Regions from separate parts of the Telluria sp. AIW5 genome, predicted to be linked through region 3. Evidence: predicted binding sites of a transcription regulator. Region 3 holds the regulator's gene; each other region holds the start of a gene.
The links. The regulator FNR, encoded in region 3, switches genes on or off when oxygen is low (the NO sensors DNR and NnrR bind a similar motif). The targets are predictions, from matches to a motif close to TTGATNNNNATCAA.
Positions count from the first base shown of each region.

Region 1: the regulator FNR is predicted to act here: its motif matches at 1,406-1,419, upstream of AC1MEM_RS03680 (universal stress protein).
Region 2: the regulator FNR is predicted to act here: its motif matches at 2,415-2,428, upstream of AC1MEM_RS18595 (agglutinin biogenesis protein MshI).
Region 4: the regulator FNR is predicted to act here: its motif matches at 2,112-2,125, upstream of AC1MEM_RS03715 (cation-translocating P-type ATPase).

Region 1 covers NZ_CM155289.1:828,737-833,661, reverse strand. Annotated here, with positions in the region: gene AC1MEM_RS03695 (universal stress protein) at 1-220, opposite strand, end outside; gene AC1MEM_RS03690 (universal stress protein) at 263-712, opposite strand; gene AC1MEM_RS03685 (hypothetical protein) at 1,077-1,376, opposite strand; gene AC1MEM_RS03680 (universal stress protein) at 1,539-2,390, shown strand; gene AC1MEM_RS03675 (PHA/PHB synthase family protein) at 2,394-4,178, shown strand; gene AC1MEM_RS03670 (NAD(P)H-dependent oxidoreductase) at 4,194-4,781, opposite strand; partial or broken gene AC1MEM_RS03665 (CoA-binding protein) at 4,864-4,925, opposite strand, start outside.
Region 2 covers NZ_CM155289.1:4,201,417-4,206,341, reverse strand. Annotated here, with positions in the region: gene AC1MEM_RS18600 (hypothetical protein) at 1-2,340, shown strand, start outside; gene AC1MEM_RS18595 (agglutinin biogenesis protein MshI) at 2,479-3,420, shown strand; gene AC1MEM_RS18590 (PilN domain-containing protein) at 3,417-4,064, shown strand; gene AC1MEM_RS18585 (type II secretion system protein M) at 4,061-4,744, shown strand; gene AC1MEM_RS18580 (hypothetical protein) at 4,741-4,925, shown strand, end outside.
Region 3 covers NZ_CM155289.1:3,000,269-3,005,193, reverse strand. Annotated here, with positions in the region: gene AC1MEM_RS13315 (cytochrome ubiquinol oxidase subunit I) at 1-141, opposite strand, end outside; gene AC1MEM_RS13310 (peroxidase family protein) at 401-1,852, shown strand; gene fnr (fumarate/nitrate reduction transcriptional regulator Fnr) at 2,197-2,964, shown strand; gene AC1MEM_RS13300 (TraR/DksA family transcriptional regulator) at 3,103-3,504, shown strand; gene AC1MEM_RS13295 (methyl-accepting chemotaxis protein) at 3,581-4,925, opposite strand, start outside.
Region 4 covers NZ_CM155289.1:834,409-839,333, forward strand. Annotated here, with positions in the region: gene AC1MEM_RS03700 (universal stress protein) at 1-3, shown strand, start outside; partial or broken gene AC1MEM_RS03705 (GGDEF domain-containing protein) at 300-1,210, shown strand; gene AC1MEM_RS03710 (helix-turn-helix domain-containing protein) at 1,195-1,965, opposite strand; gene AC1MEM_RS03715 (cation-translocating P-type ATPase) at 2,292-4,853, shown strand.

The DNA of each region.
Region 1 (4,925 bases), 2.2 Mb from region 3:
CCTCGTCGAGCATGCGCTGACCGCGTTCCCGGCTGGCTTGCGCGTAATCCTCCGGGGTCTGCTCCAGCATGGCGGCATCAGTGGTAAACGTATGGAATTCTGGCGTCGCCGTCATGGCGACGACCTCGGCTCCCACACTCTTGGCAAAGTCGACGCCCGCCACGATGGCGCGCTGGGATGCCTCCGAACCGTCGGTCGGCAAAAGGATTCGCTTGTACATGGTAGACCTCTCAAAGTGTGCCGGCGCTGCCGGCGTTGACGATTAGGCGGTCTCGGCGCCGCCGCGGTACAGAATCACGGGCACGGGCGAATAGGCGAGCACCAGCTGCGGTATCCGTCCCGCGATCAGCCTCGTCACCCCACACTGCCCGTGTGCGGCTAGGAAGATCAGGTCGCAATGCAGTTCGAGCGCCACGCGGATAATTTCGTCGTGCTGCGACGAAGCCATGGCAGTGACAAGGCTATGTGGCACGCCGGCTTCCTGGGCTAGCCGGGTTACCCGGCCGGCACGTTGCGCTGCCGCGTTCAGGGCGCGCTCGCGTTGCACCGTCGACGTGCCGTCGTCGAACTGCGCGTGCGAGGGATCCCGCTGCTGCGCAACCGACAGCGCGACGATCTCAGCGCCACTGCCGCGGGCAAGCGCCACTGCCGCCGCCGCCGCGTGCTCGGACAGGGCTGATCCGTCGGTGGGTACAAGTATTTTGTGGAACATGGCCTTCGCGCCGGTCTGGATGCTTCAACTGATTGAAATCAGTCTGTAGGCGGCGATCAGATTTTTGTTTGATTCGGATCAAGAAGGGACAAGACCGGGTCCGCACTCTCTGCGCCTCGACGCGGCCGCGCCTGCAATCCTGCTGTATCGGGGGGCAAGGACACGCTGGCGCAGTACCGCGCACTGGCCCGGCTAGCCCCGCAGTGGCCGGCCCTGCCTGCTGTCGGGCCGACCGGGATCGTTTCCCGGCACCCCATATGCGGGTGCGGAGCTGCTCCGCGAGCGCCTGCGACTGCTGGGAGACCTCAACGCCGAGGCTCCCTTCGAAAGCGACCCCATCTATACCGCATCATATTCGACGTCGTCACAGGAGCTCTTCAACCGTGCCCGGCGCGACCTGAGCCACGGTTGCATTCGCGTTGAACGTCCGGCCGAGCTCGCGCAGTTCGTGCTGGCCGACTCCGTGAAGTGGAACGACGATCGCGTAGCCGCGGCAATGCGTCCTGGCCCGACCCGCACAGTGACGCTCGCCGAGCCGGTCCCGGTTGTGTTGTTCTATGCCACCGCAATCACGGACCGCCACGGTCGCGCCTTGTTCGCCGAGGACATCTACCGCCGCGACCCGCCCTTGCTCAAGGCCCTGCAGGCGGAGTGAGGCGAACATCTCAGCCGTTTTCCAAATTGCTGGTGTATTTGATTTCTATCAAATCCGATGCTCAGTTCTGCGCCAAGAGGCCCTACAGTTGTCCGATGCCGTTCTTTCCATCAGCCGGTATGCAAAATGTTCACGGCAGGCTGACCGTTCATACTTTCCCGAAAGAAAATTATGTATAAGACGATTACGGTTTACATCGATGGCCGTGAAGGGCAGGACAGCCGCCTGCGCGCTGCCGCCCTGCTCGCAAATGACCATCGCGCCCACCTGGTCGGTACGGCCGCGACCGGCATCAGCTGGCTCGACTACGCAACGCTGACGGGTTCCATGGGCGCCCCGATGCCCATGCCGGAGTCGGATTTCCAGGGCCTGCGGGATGCCGCCGAGGCGCGTCTCGCCGTGTTCAGGCGCGATGCCGGGCGCCTCGGAGTCGAATCGTTCGAAACGCACGCAATAGACGACGACGCCAGATACGCATTGCTTCTGGAATCACGCTACACCGACCTCGTCGTGCTCAGCCAGGACAACCCCACCGCGGCCGCGCCTGGTCTGCCGGGACACGTGGCCCATCTCCCGCAATACGTCGCGCTGCACGGCGTCCGTCCGGTACTCGTCATTCCGCACGACTACAACAAGGCCGCGATCCCGGGTAGCGTGGTAGTCGGCTGGGACGGCGGCATGCCGGCGATCCGCGCCATTACCGCCGCATTGCCGCTGCTACAGCGCGCCGAGAGCGTCCAGCTCGTCCTCATCAACCCCGATGAGCGTTCCGGGCTGCACGGCGAGCAGCCCGGCGCCGACATGGCCCTATACCTTGCTCGCCACGGGGTGCACGTCGAGGTAATTCGTGAACGTACTACCTCGACCGAGGGCGAAGCATTGATGGCACTGGCACGCGATTCTGGCGCCGGACTCATGGTCACTGGCGCCTACGGCCACAGCCGGTACCGCGAATGGGCGCTCGGGGGTGTCACGCGAGAGCTGCTGGAGCGCGCCCGCGTACCGCTGCTCATTGCGCACTGAGCCATGGACGCCCCTCTCAGGGATATCCCGGCGAGCGAATTGCGGCGTGAAGGCAGTACCTGGCAAGGCGGGCGCCACGCGGCCGGGCCCGAATGGGACACGGCGCAGCGCTCGGCCGACCTGGCCCTGAACGCCTGGCTCGGGCAATTTACCGCACACGTGTCGCCGGCGGCGCTGGCGCTAGCCTGGCAGGACTGGGCCAGCCACCTTGCCCTTTCGCCGGACAAACAGATGGAACTTGCCCTGTTGGCGCAGTCCAGCATCCAGCACTGGCTTGAATACGGCGCGGCGGCTGCCGGGAGGCAGGCCGTCGAGCCCCTGCAGCCGCTGGCGCAGGACAAGCGCTTCGCCGATCCGGCCTGGAATGCGTGGCCCTGGAACGTCGTCAGCCAGGGCTTCCTGCTGACCCAGCAATGGTGGCATCGCGCAACTTGCGCAGTGCCCGGCGTCGCGCCACATCACACCGATGTCGTCACCTTCGTGGCGCGCCAGCTGCTCGATGCGGTCGCGCCGTCGAATTTCGTCGCGACCAATCCCGCGGCGCAACAGGTTACGGCGACGAGCGGCGGGCGCAACCTCCTGCACGGGATCTTGCGCGCCGCCGTCGACACGCGCAATACGCTGGCAAAAACCAGACCGCCGCTCGCCTATGTCCCTGGCACCGACGTCGCGGTCACGCCAGGCAGGGTCGTGCTGTCGAACCGGCTGATCGAGCTGCTGCGCTACGATCCAACTACCCCATCGGTGCATGAAGTGCCGTTGCTGTTTGTGCCGGCCTGGATAATGAAATACTACATCCTTGATCTTTCGCCACAGAATTCCCTTGTGCGCTACCTCGTCGAGCGCGGGCATACCGTCTACATGATCTCCTGGAAGAACCCGGGGGCAGAGGATCGTGACCTGGCGCTGGAAGATTATCGCCGCCTTGGCGTGATGGCCGCGATCGATGCTATCGCCGAGCAGACCGGTGCCCCCCGGGTCAACGCATGCGGCTATTGCCTGGGCGGGACACTGCTCGCGATTGCCGCCGCCGCCATGGCGCGTGACGGCGACGCCCGTCTGGCCAGCGTCAGCTTGCTGGCGGCCCAGGTCGACTTTACCGAGCCGGGCGAACTGTCCCTGTTCATCGACGATAGCGAGGTCAGGTTTCTGGAGGCGGCCATGTGGCAGCAGGGTTACCTCGACTCGCGCCAAATGGCGGGTGCCTTCCAGCTTCTGCGCTCGAACGACCTGGTCTGGTCCCGACGGCTGCGCCACTACCTGCTCGACATCCCGGACAAGGACAATGACCTAGCCTCGTGGAACACGGACGCCACGCGCATGCCCTACCGCATGCATTCGGAATACCTGCGCAAGCTCTTTTTAAGAAACGCACTGGCGAGCGGGCGCTACCTGGTCGATGGCCGCCCCGTCTCGCTTGCAGACATCCGCGTTCCGATATTCGCGGTCGGTACACGCACCGACCATGTAGCGCCTTGGCGCTCGGTGTACAAGATCGCGCCCTTGACCGACACCGAGGTGACGTTCCTGTTGACCTCGGGCGGGCACAACGCCGGTGTCGTGTCGCCGCCAGGGACCCCGCGGCGCAGCTACCAGGTCGCAACCCATGCGCACGATGCGCCTTACGTCGATCCGGACAGCTGGGAGCGCAAGGTCGAGGAACGCGAAGGTAGCTGGTGGCCTGCATGGGAAGCATGGCTGGCTGAGCACGCGGGGCCGATGGCCTTACCGCCCCCGCCCGTGGTCGGGCTCGCTCCGGCCCCAGGCAGCTACGTACTGGCCATGTGAGCGACGCCGACCGCATCAGCGTGCGGCCACGCCCATCCGGTGCAGCCGTGTACACCAGCGCTCGACGCCTGCAGCACCAAGCTCGCCCGCGCCGCCCACCACTGTGCTGTACACCGGCGCGATGCCGGCGAAACCGAGGATGTTGCGGCGCATGAGCCTGATGCTGTGGGCACCGTACAGCCACCGGTACGCCAGTGCCGGCATCCCCATGGTGACGACCAGGCGCGCACTGCGCCCGCCCAGCAGCCCTGGCCGCAACGGGTTACGTGGCTTCGGGTCGATCGCGAAACCCGGCCGCGCTACCTGCTCCAGGAAACCCTTCAGCATGGCCGGCATGTCGCCCAGCCATAGCGGGTAGAAAAAGACCAGGTGCTGCGCCCGGCGGATTGCTTCCTGCGCCGCAATCACAGCTGGTGGAGCTTCGCGCTGCCACTCTTCCTGGCTTCCCAGCAGCGGCAGGCGCAAGCGCGCTGGCTCGATCATCTCGACCGTATGGCCGGCGGCGGCGGCGCCCGCTTCATAGGCCGCCGCAAGCGCATGGCAGAGGTGCTGGTGCGCTCCGTCCGGATGGCCCTGCACGATGAGGATGCGGCTGGCCATCATGTGCTCCCCATTGCCTGCAGGTCGAGCGTCATCTCAACGGTGCCGTCCGAAGCCGGTGCGACATCGAATCCGCAGGAGCGGAAATGATGCCGGGCACCGTGGCAGCCGGCGTGCAGATAACGGCCAAGCCCGGGCAGCCGGGCA
Region 2 (4,925 bases), 1.2 Mb from region 3:
GCTTCCTACGGCATCGACTTCGACGCCTACGATACCTCGGTCCTGATCTGGTCCTGGCAAGATGCGCGCGTGACGACCTCCTACCGCACCGGCCAGGACCTGGTGCTCCTGAATGCCGAGATCCTGGTGGTGCCGACGGTGCCGGTATCGGACCTGTCGGTCGCGATTGCGCGGCCGGGCGGGCTGCAGGTCGGCCGCAATGCCGTCTATACCGTCACCGTCACCAACAACGGCCCCTACACCGAGGCCGGGCCGGTCACGGTCACCCAGGCGCTGCCCGATGGCATGAGCTACGTATCGGGCAGCGGCACCGGCTGGACCTGCGTGGCCAATGGCGCGCAGGTCACCTGCACCTACCGCGCGGCCATGGCGCCCGACACCAATGCGGCGCCGCTCACGCTCACGGCCGCCGTGACGAGTACCGGCGACAAGACGACCACGGTCACCGTGAAAGGCACAGGCGACGACAATGCGGCCAATAACACGGCCTCGAACAAGGGCACGGCCGCCGCCGCGGCCGTAACGCCCGGCACGGGCCCGGCCACGGGCACGACCGGCTACGTCTTCACCGACAGCAAATGCACGGCCGGCATCAAGGTCGGCGCTGCCGGCCAGGCCTGCAAGGAATACAGCGCCGCGATGGTCGGCGGCCAGTCCGTCGACATCTACCTGACCGCGATCAGCGGGGACCTGCCGACCGCGCCCAGCAAGAGCAAGGAGACGAGCGTAGCGATGCAGTTCTCGCTCGACTGCGTCAATCCCGCCAGCGGCAGCGTCAACGCGACCTATGCCGGCATCGCCCTTCCGGTGTGCGCCGCGTCCGGGCTGCCGGCCGCCTGGTCGGGAAGCACCACCGTCAAGTTCGCGGCAAACGAGGTGTCGGTGAAGCAGGCTTTCGCTTACAACGACATCGGCAGGGTCGCGCTCAGCCTGCTGGCGGGCGGCGCCACCGCCTCGACCCGGCAATTCGTCGTGGCGCCGCTGCGCATCGATTTCAAAAGCATCCGGAGCGGCGCGCTGGACAACCCGAAGAGTACGGCGCCGGACGGCGCCGGCTTCGCCCCGGCGGGCGCGCCCTTGAAGGTCGAGATCGGCGCGCTGCTGGCCGGCACGGCCGGCTACGCCCCGAATTTCGGCAACGAGGACGTGCCGTCGGCGCTCAAGCTTGTCCATGCGGAAGCGGTCAAACTCGTGAGCCTGGGCGAGCTGACGCAAGGCGCGCCCGACTGGACCAAAACCAAAGGCATCGCCACCATCGACGCGGCCTGGAGCGAGGTCGGCGCCATCAATGTCGTGGCCGGCCTGGTGGACGCCGACAATCCCGACGACGCGAGCAAGTCCAACCTCTACCTGGGCGTGCCGACGCCGGGCAGCACGGTCGCGGTCGGCCGCTTCTATCCGGCCTATTTCAAGACCATCGTCAGCGGCCGCTTCGATTGCCCGGCCGTACTTCCCGCCACGCTGAACTGCCCCGGCGACAAGGGCGCCGTGTATTCGCAACAGCCGTTCACGGTCACGGTCGAGGCCTACAACGCCAGCAACGAGCTGGTACAAAATTTCACGGGCGACTGGTACCGGACCGTCACCCTGAGTGCGGTGAAGGAGGCGCGCGGCGAGCCGGCCGAGACGGCGCTCGGTACCGCGACGGGCACCGCCCCGGTGACGATCGCGCCGCCGCCCAAGCCGGCCGATCCGGCCGCGAAGCCACTGCCGTACCCGATGCAGGCGACGGCGACGTTCAAGCTGGCGAGCCCTTACGTCGATACGCCGCCGCGCCCGGCCGTGGGCGATCCACGCACCATCGCCGTGCGCGCCACCGCCGGCGACACGCAGCTGGCCGCCGGCGGCGGCCCCGCCACCGTCGCGGTCGCGATCAGTTCGAACGTCGAGGACTCCGAGGAGGGCGGCATCCTGGTGCTGCACGGCCGCCTGAAGCTGCCGAACGCGCTCGGCACCGATACCCTGCGCACGCCCCTGAACCTGCGCGCCGAATACTACCTCGGCACGGCGGGCTGGCTCTTCAATCCCGGCTTTGCCGAGGCCATCGCGGGCGTGGTACAGCCGGTCTCCTGCGCGGCCGTTGCGGCGACTTTCCTCGACCCGGGCGAAACCTGCGCGGCGCTCATCGGCGCGGCGGACACGAATCCGGTCCTGATGAAAGAGCAAAAGGGCGGCACCTTGTGGCTGCGCGCACCGGGCAAGCGCAAGAACGGCGCGGCCCGCAGCGGCAGCGTCACCCTGCGCTACAGCAGCTGGCCCTGGCTGCCGAGCACGACCGGCCGGGTCAGCTTCGGCAGCCACCGCAGCCCCGTGATCTACGTGCGCGAGTTGTATTTCTGACGCCGCTGCGGCCTGTGTCGCCCGGCGCCGTCCAGTGTGGCCGCAGTCGATTTAGTTCGATGAAAATGTCGATCTTGAATATAATCAATCTTCTACGGTCAAGACACCAGAGATCGCCCCATATCGACAACGGCCCGCATGCGTTTTTTTAGAAAAGCAAAGAAAAGAGAAGGGTGGCTGGCCATCGCGCTGCAAGGCGACGGCCTGGCCGCCGTCAGCATGCAAACGGCGCCCGATATCAAGCCGCAGGTGCGCCAGGCCGTCTTTTATCCGGGCAAGAACGCCGCCGAGTTGCTGGAGAAAGCGGGCCACGAACTGCATGCCCACGCCTACCGCTCGATCACCATGCTGTCCGCGGGCGAATACCAGATCCTCTCGGTCGACGCCCCCAATGTCGCGCCCGACGAGCTCAAGACCGCGGTGCGCTGGCGCCTGAAGGACATGCTCGACTTCCACGTGGACGACGCCACCATCGACGTCCTCGATTTGCCGGTCGACCCGAACGCCGCCGTGCGCGCCCAGCATTCGATGTTCGCCGTCGCCGCGCGCAACAGCGTGATCGAGGCGCGCCAGAAGCTGTTCACCGCGGCCAAGGTCGAGCTGGCCGTGATCGACATCCCGGAAATGGCGCAGAGGAATATCTCGGCCCTGGTCGAGCCGCCCGGGCGCGGCGTGGCGATGCTCTCCTTCTGCGACGAAGGCGGCCTGCTGACGGTCTCCTACCGCGGCGAACTCTACCTGGCGCGCCGCATCGACCTCGCGCTCGCGCAGCTGCTCGACGAGGACGCCGAGCGCCGCAACGCCGCGTTCGACCGCGTCACGCTCGAGCTGCAGCGCTCGCTCGACAACTTCGAGCGCCAGTACTCCTTCATCAGCGTGGCCAAGCTGGTGCTGGCGCCGTCTCCGGTCGTCGGGCTCGACGACTACCTGTCGAGCAACCTCTACACGCCGGTCGATACGCTCGACCTCGCGACCTTGTTCGACTTCGAACGCGCGCCCGAGTTGGCCGACAAACTCCTGCAGCAGCGCTTCCTGGTACCGCTCGGCGCCGCCCTGCGCCACGAGGAGACGGTGCTGTGAGCCAGCAGATCAACCTGTTCAACCCGGTCTTCCTGCAGCAAAAGAAGATTTTTTCGGCACGCACGATGGCGGCCTCGCTGCTGGTGCTCTTCCTCGGGATGGCCGCGCTCCAGGCCTACGGCAAGATGCGCCTGCGGGATTTGCAAAGGCAGGCCGACGCCGGCGCCGCCCAGCTGACACAAAAGCAGAAGCGCCTCGAGAGCGTGAACGCCGAATTCGCGCCGCGCCAGAAAAATCCGGCGGTCGAGGCCGAACTGGCCGAGGCCCAGACCCAGCTCGCTTCGCTGCGCGAAGTCTCCGGCGTGCTCGAACGCGGGGAGCTCGGCAACACGCAGGGCTATGCCGAATACTTCCGCGCGCTGGCGCGCCAGCACGTCGACGGCCTGTGGCTGACGAGCGTCAGCATCACCGGCGCCGGCCTGGACATCGGCGTGCGTGGACGAGCGCTCGATCCGCAGCGCGTTCCCGGCTACCTGAACCGCCTGACCACGGAACCCATCCTGCGCGGCAAGGCCTTCGGCAGCCTGTCCATCAGCCAGGGCGTGGCCGGTGCCCGCCTCGACGAGGGCGGCAAGACGGTCACCACCCCGGCGCCCTTTGTCGAATTCAGCCTGCTGTCGACGCCGGAAGGAGCCAAACCGTGAAGGAACAGCTCACCCGGCTCGCCGCCCGCGTCGATGCGCTCAGCCTGCGCGAGCGGGGGCTGCTGTTCGCGGCGATCGCCGCCGCTACCGTCTTCCTCGTGCATTTCTTTGCGCTGGGGCCGATGTTCGCGAAGCAGGGCCTGCTGCGCACCCAGATCGTCCAGCAGCAGAACAACCTCGAAGGCATCGACAACGAGATCGGCGACAAGGTGCGGGCCGCCCAGGTCGACCCGGACGCGCCGGTGCGCGAACGTATCGCCGCCGTGTGCGCGCAGACGGACGCACTGGCAACCAGCCTGCGCGCGATGCAGAACGGCCTGGTGCCGCCCGAGCGCATGGCGCCATTGGTCGAAGCCATCCTGCGCGCCAACGGCCGCCTGCAACTGGTGTCGATGCGCACGCTGGCGGTCGAGCCGCTGCTCGGCGCGGGCAAGCCGCAGCCCGCCGCGCCCGCGGCACCCGGGGCCGCCAGGCCCGCGGCGCTGCTGTATCGCCACGGCGTCGAAGTGACGGTGCGCGGCAACTACCTCGACATGATCGGCACCATGGCGGCGCTGGAATCGATGCCGACCCAGTTGTTCTGGGGCGCAGCAAAGCTGGACGCGGAAACCTGGCCGGCCTCGCGCCTGACCCTGACCCTGTACACGCTGAGCCTGGACGCGAAATGGATGAAACTGTGAGGCGCATTGTATTCTGCCTGCTGCTGGCAGGCGCGAACCCGGCGGACGCCCAGGCGCTGCAGGACCCGACGCGCCCGCCGGCCGCCCTGATGGCGGGGCAGGGCGGCGCGGCCGGCCAGCCGGATGCCGCTCCCGTCGAGCGCGCGCCGCAGTTGCAGTCGGTGCTGATCGCACGCCAGCC
Region 3 (4,925 bases):
GCGCTTCGTCCTCAGCCAGGAGAACTCGAGGACGGCCAGGTAGCTGGCCAGGCCGATCGTGACCGCCGGGAACAGGATGTGGAAGGACATCGTGAACGCGAACTGGAAGCGTGCCAGATCCAACGCCGATACGCCGAACATGTGCTCTCCTCGTGGACTGCGGTGTCCAGAATCTAGCATGGCTCAGGGCGCGCACAATTGGCAATCGGGCGGGAACGGATGCCGATTAACTGTTGCGTCCTTTTTATCCGGCCTGCATGAAACGCAGATAAGGCTTCATTGTCGTTTTTATCGGTGACACTATTTATTCAGTTGCCCGCTCGCACTGTCTTTTGGGCTAACAGATATTTATCTGCTGCAAAGATATTTCCTTCCAAACGAGTCGTCGGCACTTAACTTTGTGGGAATCCTGTATGCGTGCGAGATATCATGGCGAACCCCTTGCGACCCCGCTGTTGACGGAAGGCGAAACCGGCCGGTTCGGATTCATGTTCGGGGACCTCGCGGCCAGTCCCGAAAACCGCCTGGCCAGTTCATCGATCATGACATCACCCTGACCGAATTCGAGCGCAACGCGCAAGGCCAGCCGGCCGATATTTTCAACGTCATCAAACTGCCGGATTTTCCGGTATTGACGCCGCAGCAGGTGATGGACAGCCTGGTGAACCGGCGCACCGGCGTGCTCGATCTCGACAGCGTCTACAAGCTCGACGGTGCGGAAGGGACGACGGATTCCGATGGGTACATGGTGATGGGAAAAGTTACCGAGGTTCCTGAAGAGTTCCGGCCGATCAAGACCGCCGATCTCCACCATGACCTGCCGCGGCTCCCTCCCCAGGAAGACCAGGACCTCGATCGCAAGGCCATCATCGGCGATCCCCGCAACGACGAGAACCTGATCACGGCGCAGATGCATGTCGCCTTCCTGCGCTCGCATAACGCGCTCATGAAACGGGACGGGCTCACTGCGGAGCAGGCACGCATGGCCGTGCGCCGGCGCTACCAATGGGCGGTGCTGCATGATTTCCTGCCCAGGATTTGCGCGCCGGCCGTGGTGGAACAGGTGCTGGCGGGCGGGCCGTCCGCCTGGAGGGCCGACGGTCTTTCAGCGCTCTTCATGCCGGTCGAATTTTCCGCCGCGGCCTATCGCTTTGGACATTCGATGGTACGGCAGGAATACGATTACAACGACACGTTCAAGCCTGAAGGCGGACTGGCTCCCGCGACCTTCAACTTCATGTTTACGTTTACCGCCTTGTCCGGCGACATTGCCCCACTCCCCGGGCCGGATAAACAGTTCCCGTCCCTGCCGAACAACTGGATCATCGACTGGGTCAGGTTTTTCGAACAGGGCGACACGGCCGGCCGGAATCCCGCACGAAAAATCGATTGCCGGATCAGTCCCGAATTGAGCAAGCTGCGCGATACCGCCGGCATGCCGATCGAATCGATCATGGGTCGTCTTGCCGCTCGCAACCTGTTGCGGGGTTATTTACTCGGACTGCCGACCGGCCAGGCGGTCGCCCGCCGGACCGGCCGCGAGCGACTGGCCGAAGACACGATTCTTGCTGCGGTTCCCGCGTCCAACCGCGCGCGTTTCATCGCCGCGGGTTTTCACAAGGCCACGCCGCTGTGGTTCTACATTCTTGCCGAGGCCGCGGCAGTTTCCGACGGCAACCATCTGGGGAATGTCGGAAGCCTGATCGTTGCGGAGACCTTGTGGAACCATGTCAGGTTCGCCGATGACAGTGTGGTGGCGAATCCGCCCTCCGATGCCGAGCTGGGCACGGGAGAATTCACCCTGCGCGGCTTGATCCGCATCGGCCAGGACGCCGCATTGCCGCCTTTGTGACAGGCGCTGCACCTTGCTGGCCGCCGCTGCACTTGTTGACCGCCGCGTAACGTAGGGTGGGCACGCCCACGCGGAACGCGCTGCAGCGTTGGCCTGGTTCCAGTGTCGTGGCTCGTATTCAGGAGTGCGTCCGGATGCGTGGTTCGCGGCACCTGTTCCGCAAACACGATGCGACATTCCGCGTGGGCATGCCCACCCTACGTCGCACCGCAGCCGCGCTCTGTCGGCCGTCGCCGCGTCCTGGCGATCGATCTATCCGCCGTCCCGATCCACGGCAGTATCAGGAAACCCGGCGCATCCGGCCGAGCGTCTATAATCGGGCGACCACTCCTTTCTCCATTCCCATGCGCCAGGCCCTCCCACTTCCCGCCGTAGCGCCGATCAGCCTCGGCGCCATCAAGGCCAGCTGCAGCGCCTGCAGCATGCACCAGCTGTGCCTGCCGATGGGACTCGACGCCGCCGACATCACCCGGCTCGACCAGGTCATCGGCGCGCGCCGGCGCCTCGCGCGCGACGAGCGGCTGTACACGATGGGCGAACCGTTTCGCAACCTGTACGCGGTGCGCTACGGCCACTTCAAGACCTACCAGGTGAATGCCGCGGGCGAGCAGCAGATCACCGGCTTCCAGATGGCCGGCGAACTGCTCGGCATGGATGCCATCAGCGGCGAGCGCCACCAGTGCGACGCGGTGGCGCTGGAAGACAGCGAGGTATGCGAGATCCCGTTCGCGCGCCTGGAAGAGCTGTTCGGCCAGGTCCCTGCCCTGCTGCGCCACTTCCACCGGATCATGAGCCGTGAAATCACGCGCGAGCAAAACGTCATGCTCTTGCTCGGCAACATGCGCGCCGAGCAACGCTTCGCGGTGTTCCTGGTGAACCTGTCGGCCCGCTACGCCGCGCGCGGCTATTCGCCGACCGCCTTCGGCCTGCGCATGTCGCGCGAGGACATCGGCAATTATCTCGGCCTGACGATCGAAAGCGTCAGCCGCCTGCTGTCGCGATTCAGGAAACAGGGCTGGATCGAGGTCGACAAGCGCGAGGTGGTCCTGCTCGAGCCGGCCAGGCTGAAGGCGATCGCCGCCGGCACCGACCAGTGCAGCCCGATGGCCTGAGGCGGTCCTCCACTTGCCCCGGCACGCCGCGCCCATGACGCCGCCGCCCAAGCTGGCGCGCGCATCCGTCGGAATCGGCTAGAGTATTTTCAACGCTGCTTTTTTGAAAACACCCACTATTTGATTCCAGGAAACCGCATGCCCATCTCGCAATCCCTCCACGAAGAAGTCGCCAGGCGGCTCGGCGCGGCCCGTGAAGCCGCACTCGCCACCGCGCGCGCCCGCCTGGACGCCGATCCTTCGGGCGACGAGCCGCCCGTCATCTCGCCGCGCGCCCACCTCGTCCAGAACGACGACGCCCCGACCGCCGAAATGATCGCCCACGACGAAGAACATTTCGCCGACCACGAAACCGCCCTGCTGCACGAGATCGACGCCGCCATCGGCCGCCTCGAATCGGGCGGCTACGGCATCTGCGAATCCTGCGGCTGCGAGATTCCCGAACAACGCCTGCTGGCCACGCCGACGGTGCGCACCTGCGTGCCCTGCCAGGAACGCATCGAGCGGGAAGAAGGCACGGGCCGCGGGCCCACGATGTAAAGCAGGGCCGGCACTGCACCCGGTGGCCGAAGGCCGGAATCGGCGAACGATTCACACCGGTCGGAGTGCCCGAACGTCACGCTATCGCGGCCGGCGCTCGCCCGAACTTGAATACCGACAGCGCCTGCGACAGGCGCGCCGCTTCTTCCGCCACATTATGCGAGGCCGCCGCCGACTGTTCCACCAGCGTCGCATTCTGGCGCGTGATCGCGTCCAGTTCCGCCATCGCGGCATTGACTTCGCCGATTTCGCCGCCCTGCTCCCGGCTGGCCTGGGTGATGTCGTGCATGATGCCGGCCGCGTCCCGCACCGAGGCGACGACCTCGCGCATGGTCTGGCCGGCTTCGCCCACCAGCGCATTGCCCTGCGCTACCTTTTGCACGGAATCCTCGATCAGGGCCTTGATTTCCTTCGCCGCGCCGGCCGAGCGCTGGGCCAGGCTGCGCACTTCGCCGGCCACGACCGCGAAGCCGCGGCCCTGCTCGCCGGCGCGGGCGGCCTCGACCGCCGCGTTCAGCGCCAGGATATTCGTCTGGAACGCGATGCCGTCGATCAGGCCGATGATGTCGACGATACGCGCGGCCGAGCTGCTGATCTGGCCCATGGTGGCGCCGACCCGTTCGACCGCATCGCCGCCACGGCCGGCCACGCTTGCCGCCGCGCCCACCAGGCCGTCGGCGCGGTGGGCGCTGTCGGCATTGCGGCCGGCGGCGCCGGCCACCTGCCCGAGGGTGGCGACAGTCTGCTCGAGGCTGGCCGCCTGCGATTCGGTGCGTCCCGCGAGGTCGACGTTGCCGGCGGCAATGTCGCGCGTCGTGGTCTCGATCGAGCGCACGTTGCTGCGCACGTCGCCGACGATGGCCTGCAAATTGATGTTCAGCTGGCGCAGTGCGCGCAGCAGCCGGCCGAACTCGTCGCTGCGGCCCGTCTCGGGCAGGTGCAACAGGTCGCCGCCGGCCAGCGCATGCACGGCGGCCGTCGCTTCGCGCAGCGGCGCCAGGATCGCTTGCCGCAGCCCGGCCCAGGCCGCGAGCGTGGCCAGCACGCCGAGCGCAGCCACGCTACGCCACAGCGCGCCATCGGCAGCCAGGCCGAACGCAGCCAGCATGGTCGCCTGCATGCCCATCACCAGGCCCAGGCGGCGTCCGAGCGGCAGTCGGCGCAGGCCGGCCAGGCGCGCCACCAGGCCGGTGCGTACCGCACGCCCGCCGCGGATGACCAGCGCGCCCTGTTCACCGGAGCGGAACTTTCGGTACAGCTCGCTTGCGCTTGCCACCTGTTCGCGCGTCGGCGTGGTGCGCACCGACATGTAGCCGATGACGCGGCCGTCTTCCTTGACCGGCACCACGTTCGAGACCACCCAATAAAAGTCGCCGTTCTTGCGGCGGTTCTTGATCATCCCGGTCCAGGGCTGGCCGGCC
Region 4 (4,925 bases), 2.2 Mb from region 3:
TAGCAGCCATGTACCCGGACAAGCGCTGGCCGGAAGCGTGGACGGCCCAGCCGTGCGGTGCAGGTACGACAGGCGGCGAAAGCGCTGCCGGAGCGAATCGTCGCTTGAGCCGCCTGCGCGCCGCTTTCGTTCGCACGTCCAGCGCGCTCGACCCTGAGGATGAACGCGAGTTCAGCCTCGCGCTCGACCGCAGCCTCTCTGGCATGTTGCCCGCACTCGGCCCGGTGTTTGGTCTCGCCGTGGTCCTGTTTGCGGCATGGGACTATTGGATCGCCCCGGAATCGGCCTGGACGACGGCGATGCTGCGCCTGTCCCTGGTACTCGTTGGAGCCCTTGGCTATGTAGAATGGAGCGCCCGGATACCGATTGCCTGGCGCTGCGGTTTGGTGTACGTGACGCACACGGGGGCGATGATCCTGAGCTCCGCGCTGCTGCCACACGGACTGGTGCTGGCCTTGCCTGCAATCACCGGCGCGATGTTTCCGCTTGCTTTGGTCGAGCCACGCCTGCACCGCCTGTTCCTGGTCGTGCTGTTGCCGTCGCTGCTATTCGTTGGGCTCGGTGCCGCAGTACTGCCGCAGCAGGTGTTTGCCGCCAGCACGCTGGTCTACCTGGTGACATTGGCCTTGGCAGGGGCGGTCGCGCTGGTGCAAGGACGCTGGCGGCGCGCCGCCTTCCTTGCCGAACGGGCGCTGGCCCATGCGGCCCACTACGATAGCCTCAGCGGGGTGCTGGCGCGCGGCTACCTCGTCGAGCTGGCTAACCATGACGTTGCGCTGGCAAGGCGCTACGGCCGCCCGCTGGCGATCGGCATGATCGATATCGATCACTTCAAGCGCGTCAACGATACCTTCGGCCATGCTGCCGGCGATACGGTGTTGTGCGCCGTGAGCCGGGTTTGTGCAGCACAGCTGAGGACCAGTGACTATGTTGGACGGATAGGGGCGAAGAATTCGTCTGCGTCATGCCGGAGACAACGGAGGAAGATGCGCTTGCCTGCGCCGAGCGCATGCGTCTGGCCGTCGCCGACATCCGGCTCGAAACGCCGGCTGGGACGGTCAGCTGCACGATCAGTATCGGCATCGCGGCGCTGCATCAGGGACATGCAGAATTCAGTGCCTTGCTTGCTGCAGCGGACGCCGCGATGTACCAGGCGAAATCAAACGGCCGCAATCGTATCGAACTTGCGCCGTCTCATCCTTTTTCCTGACTACTGCCTGCTTCCGGCGGAGCGGACGTCAGGAGCGCTTCCAGCCGTTCAAAATTGAGTAATTCAATCTCGCGCTTATCGAGGGCGATCCATCCCTCGTTGCGGAAACGCCCCAGTAGGCGGCTGATACTTTCGATCGTCAGTCCAAGGTAGTTGCCGATGTCGGCGCGCGACATGCGCAGGCGGAATCGTCGCCCGGAATAGCCTCGCTCGACATATCGCGAGGACAGGTCCAGCAGCAGGCTGGCAAGGCGCTCCGACCCATTCATGTTCGCGTACAGCAGTACCGCCTGTTCGCGTACGATCTCGTGGCTCAGGGCGGAATGGAAACGCTGCATCAAAGGCGCAGAATCATGCATTGCTTCCTGAAGCCTGCCATAAGGAATTTCACACACTTCGCAGTCGTCGAGTGCGCACATCGTAGAGGCATGTCGTCCGGCGTAGATCGCATCGAGCCCCATCAGATCGCCGCTCATGTAGAAAGCGGTGACATGCGGCTGGCCCCGGTGATCGGGCCGCGACGATTTCAGATGGCCGAAGCGGACCGCATACACCATCGCAAAAGACTGGTCCCTGCGGAACAGGACTTCGTCGGGCGCCAGGCGCCGCCGATACCCGACTAGCCCGTCTAACCCGATAACATCACGTACGTCGACATCGGATGGCAGGCACAGGTTGCGGGCAGCGCAGCCTGAACAGCTCGCCAGCGGCCTGGCCTGCGCAAGCATCGCGGCATGGAGCGTCAGATCGTTCATACGTCCCCCTGGACCATGAGCGGCCAATGGTCAGTATCCGGCAAAGTGGCGGATCAGGCAAGACCGGCTCAAGCCGACAATGGCATCGACGACATAGGAGCAGCTCTGCAGGATGGCGACTGCCTGAGATGTTCTTTTGCCGATTTTTGATTCAAATCAAATGCCCGCCGTGACATCCAGCTTGCGACCCGCTTACAGTCAAACAAGCCCGCATGACGCTGGGACTACCTGGGAGCGCCGATGGACAAGAGGTATTTGGTGACGGGCAACGCTGGGCGGCGTCGCTGCTTCGCTTCAATCGCGCGCGACGGCCGGCCAGGGGGCACATGAGGCCGGGCGCTCCGGGAATCGGTCCGCACGGACTGGACAGCGATGAGGCCGCGCGACGCCTCGCGCGGGACGGCCCCAATTGCCTGCCGGACGCCGGCGGGCGGCGCTGGCTGCAGATCGCCGCAGGCGCCGCGCGCGAGCCGATGTATCTCTTGCTGGCTGGCGCGGCCATGCTGTACCTGCTGCTGGGCGAAGCGCGCGAGGGCGCGTTCCTGCTCGGCATGGTTGTCCTGATGCTCTTTATGACCCTGTTCCAGGAAGGACGTACCGAACGCGCGTTGCAGGCACTGCGCGACCTGAGTTCGCCGACCGCGCTGGTGCGGCGCGATGGCCAGGCGCAGCGTCTCCCAGCGAGGGAGCTGGTCGAGGGGGACCTGGTTGAAGTGGGCGAGGGCGACCGCGTGCCCGCCGATGCGCTGCTCCTGGCGGCGGTCGGCCTGATGGTCGATGAATCCCTGCTGACAGGGGAGTCGGTCCCCGTCAGCAAGCTGGCCGCGCCCCAAGGCAGCGCTCCGGCGCCCCCGGGCGGCGCTGACCTTCCCTGGGTCTATTCCGGCACTCTCGTGGTGCAGGGGCATGGGCTGGCGCGGGTCGGTGCCACGGGCTCACGCAGCGAGATCGGGCGCATTGGTATGGCGCTCGGCCGGATCGCGGCACCGCCCGGAAACCTGCAGCGTGAAACCGCGCGGCTGGCGCGCCGTTTGGCGCTACTGGGTGGTGCAGTCAGCGCCCTGCTGGTAGGTCTGCTCCTCATGCGTGGCAGCGACCCGGTGCCGGCGCTGCTTGCCGGCATCGCCCTGTCCATGTCGATGCTTCCAGAAGAATTCCCGGTCATCCTCACTGTCTTTCCCGCCATCGGCGCGTGGCGCCTGGCGCGCAGCCAAGTGCTGACACGCCACCTTGCAGCGATCGAAATCCTGGGATCGACCTCGGTGCTGTGCGTCGACAAAACCGGTACCCTGACCGAAAATCGTATGGCCGTCGCCCGGATCTGGCAGGCGGGCGTCGGTCACGATCCAGGGCTTGGCGCCCCGATGCCGGCGGCGCACCGCGAAGTGCTCTTCCATGCACTGCGGGCCAGCCGCGAGCTCGGTAGCGATCCTATGGAGGCTGCATTCTGGCGCCTGGCTACCGATGCATTGCCTGACGCTGGCGCCGTCCCGGGCGGCTGGTCGCTGGTGCATGAATACGGCCTTACTCCCCAGCGACCAGCCCTGATCCATGTGTGGGATTGTGGCGACAACAGGGTCCTGGTAGCGGCCAAGGGGGCGCCTGAAACGGTCATCGCTTTGAGCGGCGCCGACGCCGCCCTGCGCCAGGAAGCGCTGGCGGCCGCGGCGCAAATGGCCGGGGCGGGGCTGCGGGTGTTGGCAGTGGCGCGTGCGCGTGCCGCGACGGGCACCTGGCCGGACGATCCCGCCGCTTTCGAATTCGAACTGCTCGGCCTGGCGGCGCTGGCCGATCCCTTGCGTGCAGACATCCCTGCCGCCGTGGCGTCGTGCAGGGAAGCCGGCCTGCGCATCGTGATGATCACCGGCGACCATCCAGCAACCGCCCGCGCGATCGCCCGCCAGGCCGGTATCGGCAGCGGGGGGACGCTCACGGGCATCCAGATCGCGGCACTCGACGGCGACATGCTAGCGCGCCGCCTCGAGGGCATCGACGTCTGCGCGCGCATTGCGCCACAGCAGAAGCTCGACATCGTGCAGGCATTGCAGCGTGGGGGCGCCATTGTGGCCATGACGGGGGACGGGGTCAACGACGCCCCGGCCCTGCGCGCCGCCAATGTCGGTGTTGCGATGGGACGGCGCGGTACCGATGTCGCGCGCGAGGCGGCCGACCTGACCCTGCTCGACGACCGCTTCGCTTCACTGGTCGAGGCGATTGCGTCCGGCCGCCGGATCTTCGGCAACATGCGCAAGTCGATGTGCTATGTGATGGCGATGCACGTGCCCATCGCCGGCATGGCGCTGCTGCCGGTGCTGCTGGGCTGGCCGGTCATGCTGTACCCGCTCCACATTGTGTTTTTAGAGCTGGTCATCGATCCTGCCTGTTCGCTGGCCTTCGAGAATGAGCCGCCCGAGAAAGACCTGATGCGTCGTCCGCCGCGCGCGCCGGGCGAGGCGTTGTTCGGCCGCGCAGCAGTCACCGCTGCGCTGCTGCAGGGCACATGGGTGTTGGCCATCCTGATCGCACTGTATGGCTGGGCGCTGGCGCAGCTTCCCCAGCCAGAAGCGCGCACCATTGTTTTCGCGGCGCTGGTGCTGTGCAACCTCGCGCTGCTGATGTCAAACCGTCAGCGCGGCGGTGTTGGCGGCACGCTAAGGATCGCGAATCCGGTGTTTTGGGCGATCACCGGGGGGGCACTGTTGCTACTGTCCCTGGCCATCTATCTGCCGGCAGCGTCCGCCATGCTGCGCATGGCCCCACCGCCGCCCGGATCGCTGGCTGCGGCCGGCCTCGCAGCTGCGGTCGCGCTGGCCGGTCTCGAACTACGCAAATGGCTGGAGGCGCGTCCGCGCTCAGTGCTCCTGCGTGGGCGCCGGCAGCCGCCATAGCGAACAGGCTGGACACCTTCGCAGGCAAACGGGGCACGCGCAATTTGTGTTTTTGATTTGTGTCAAACAGCG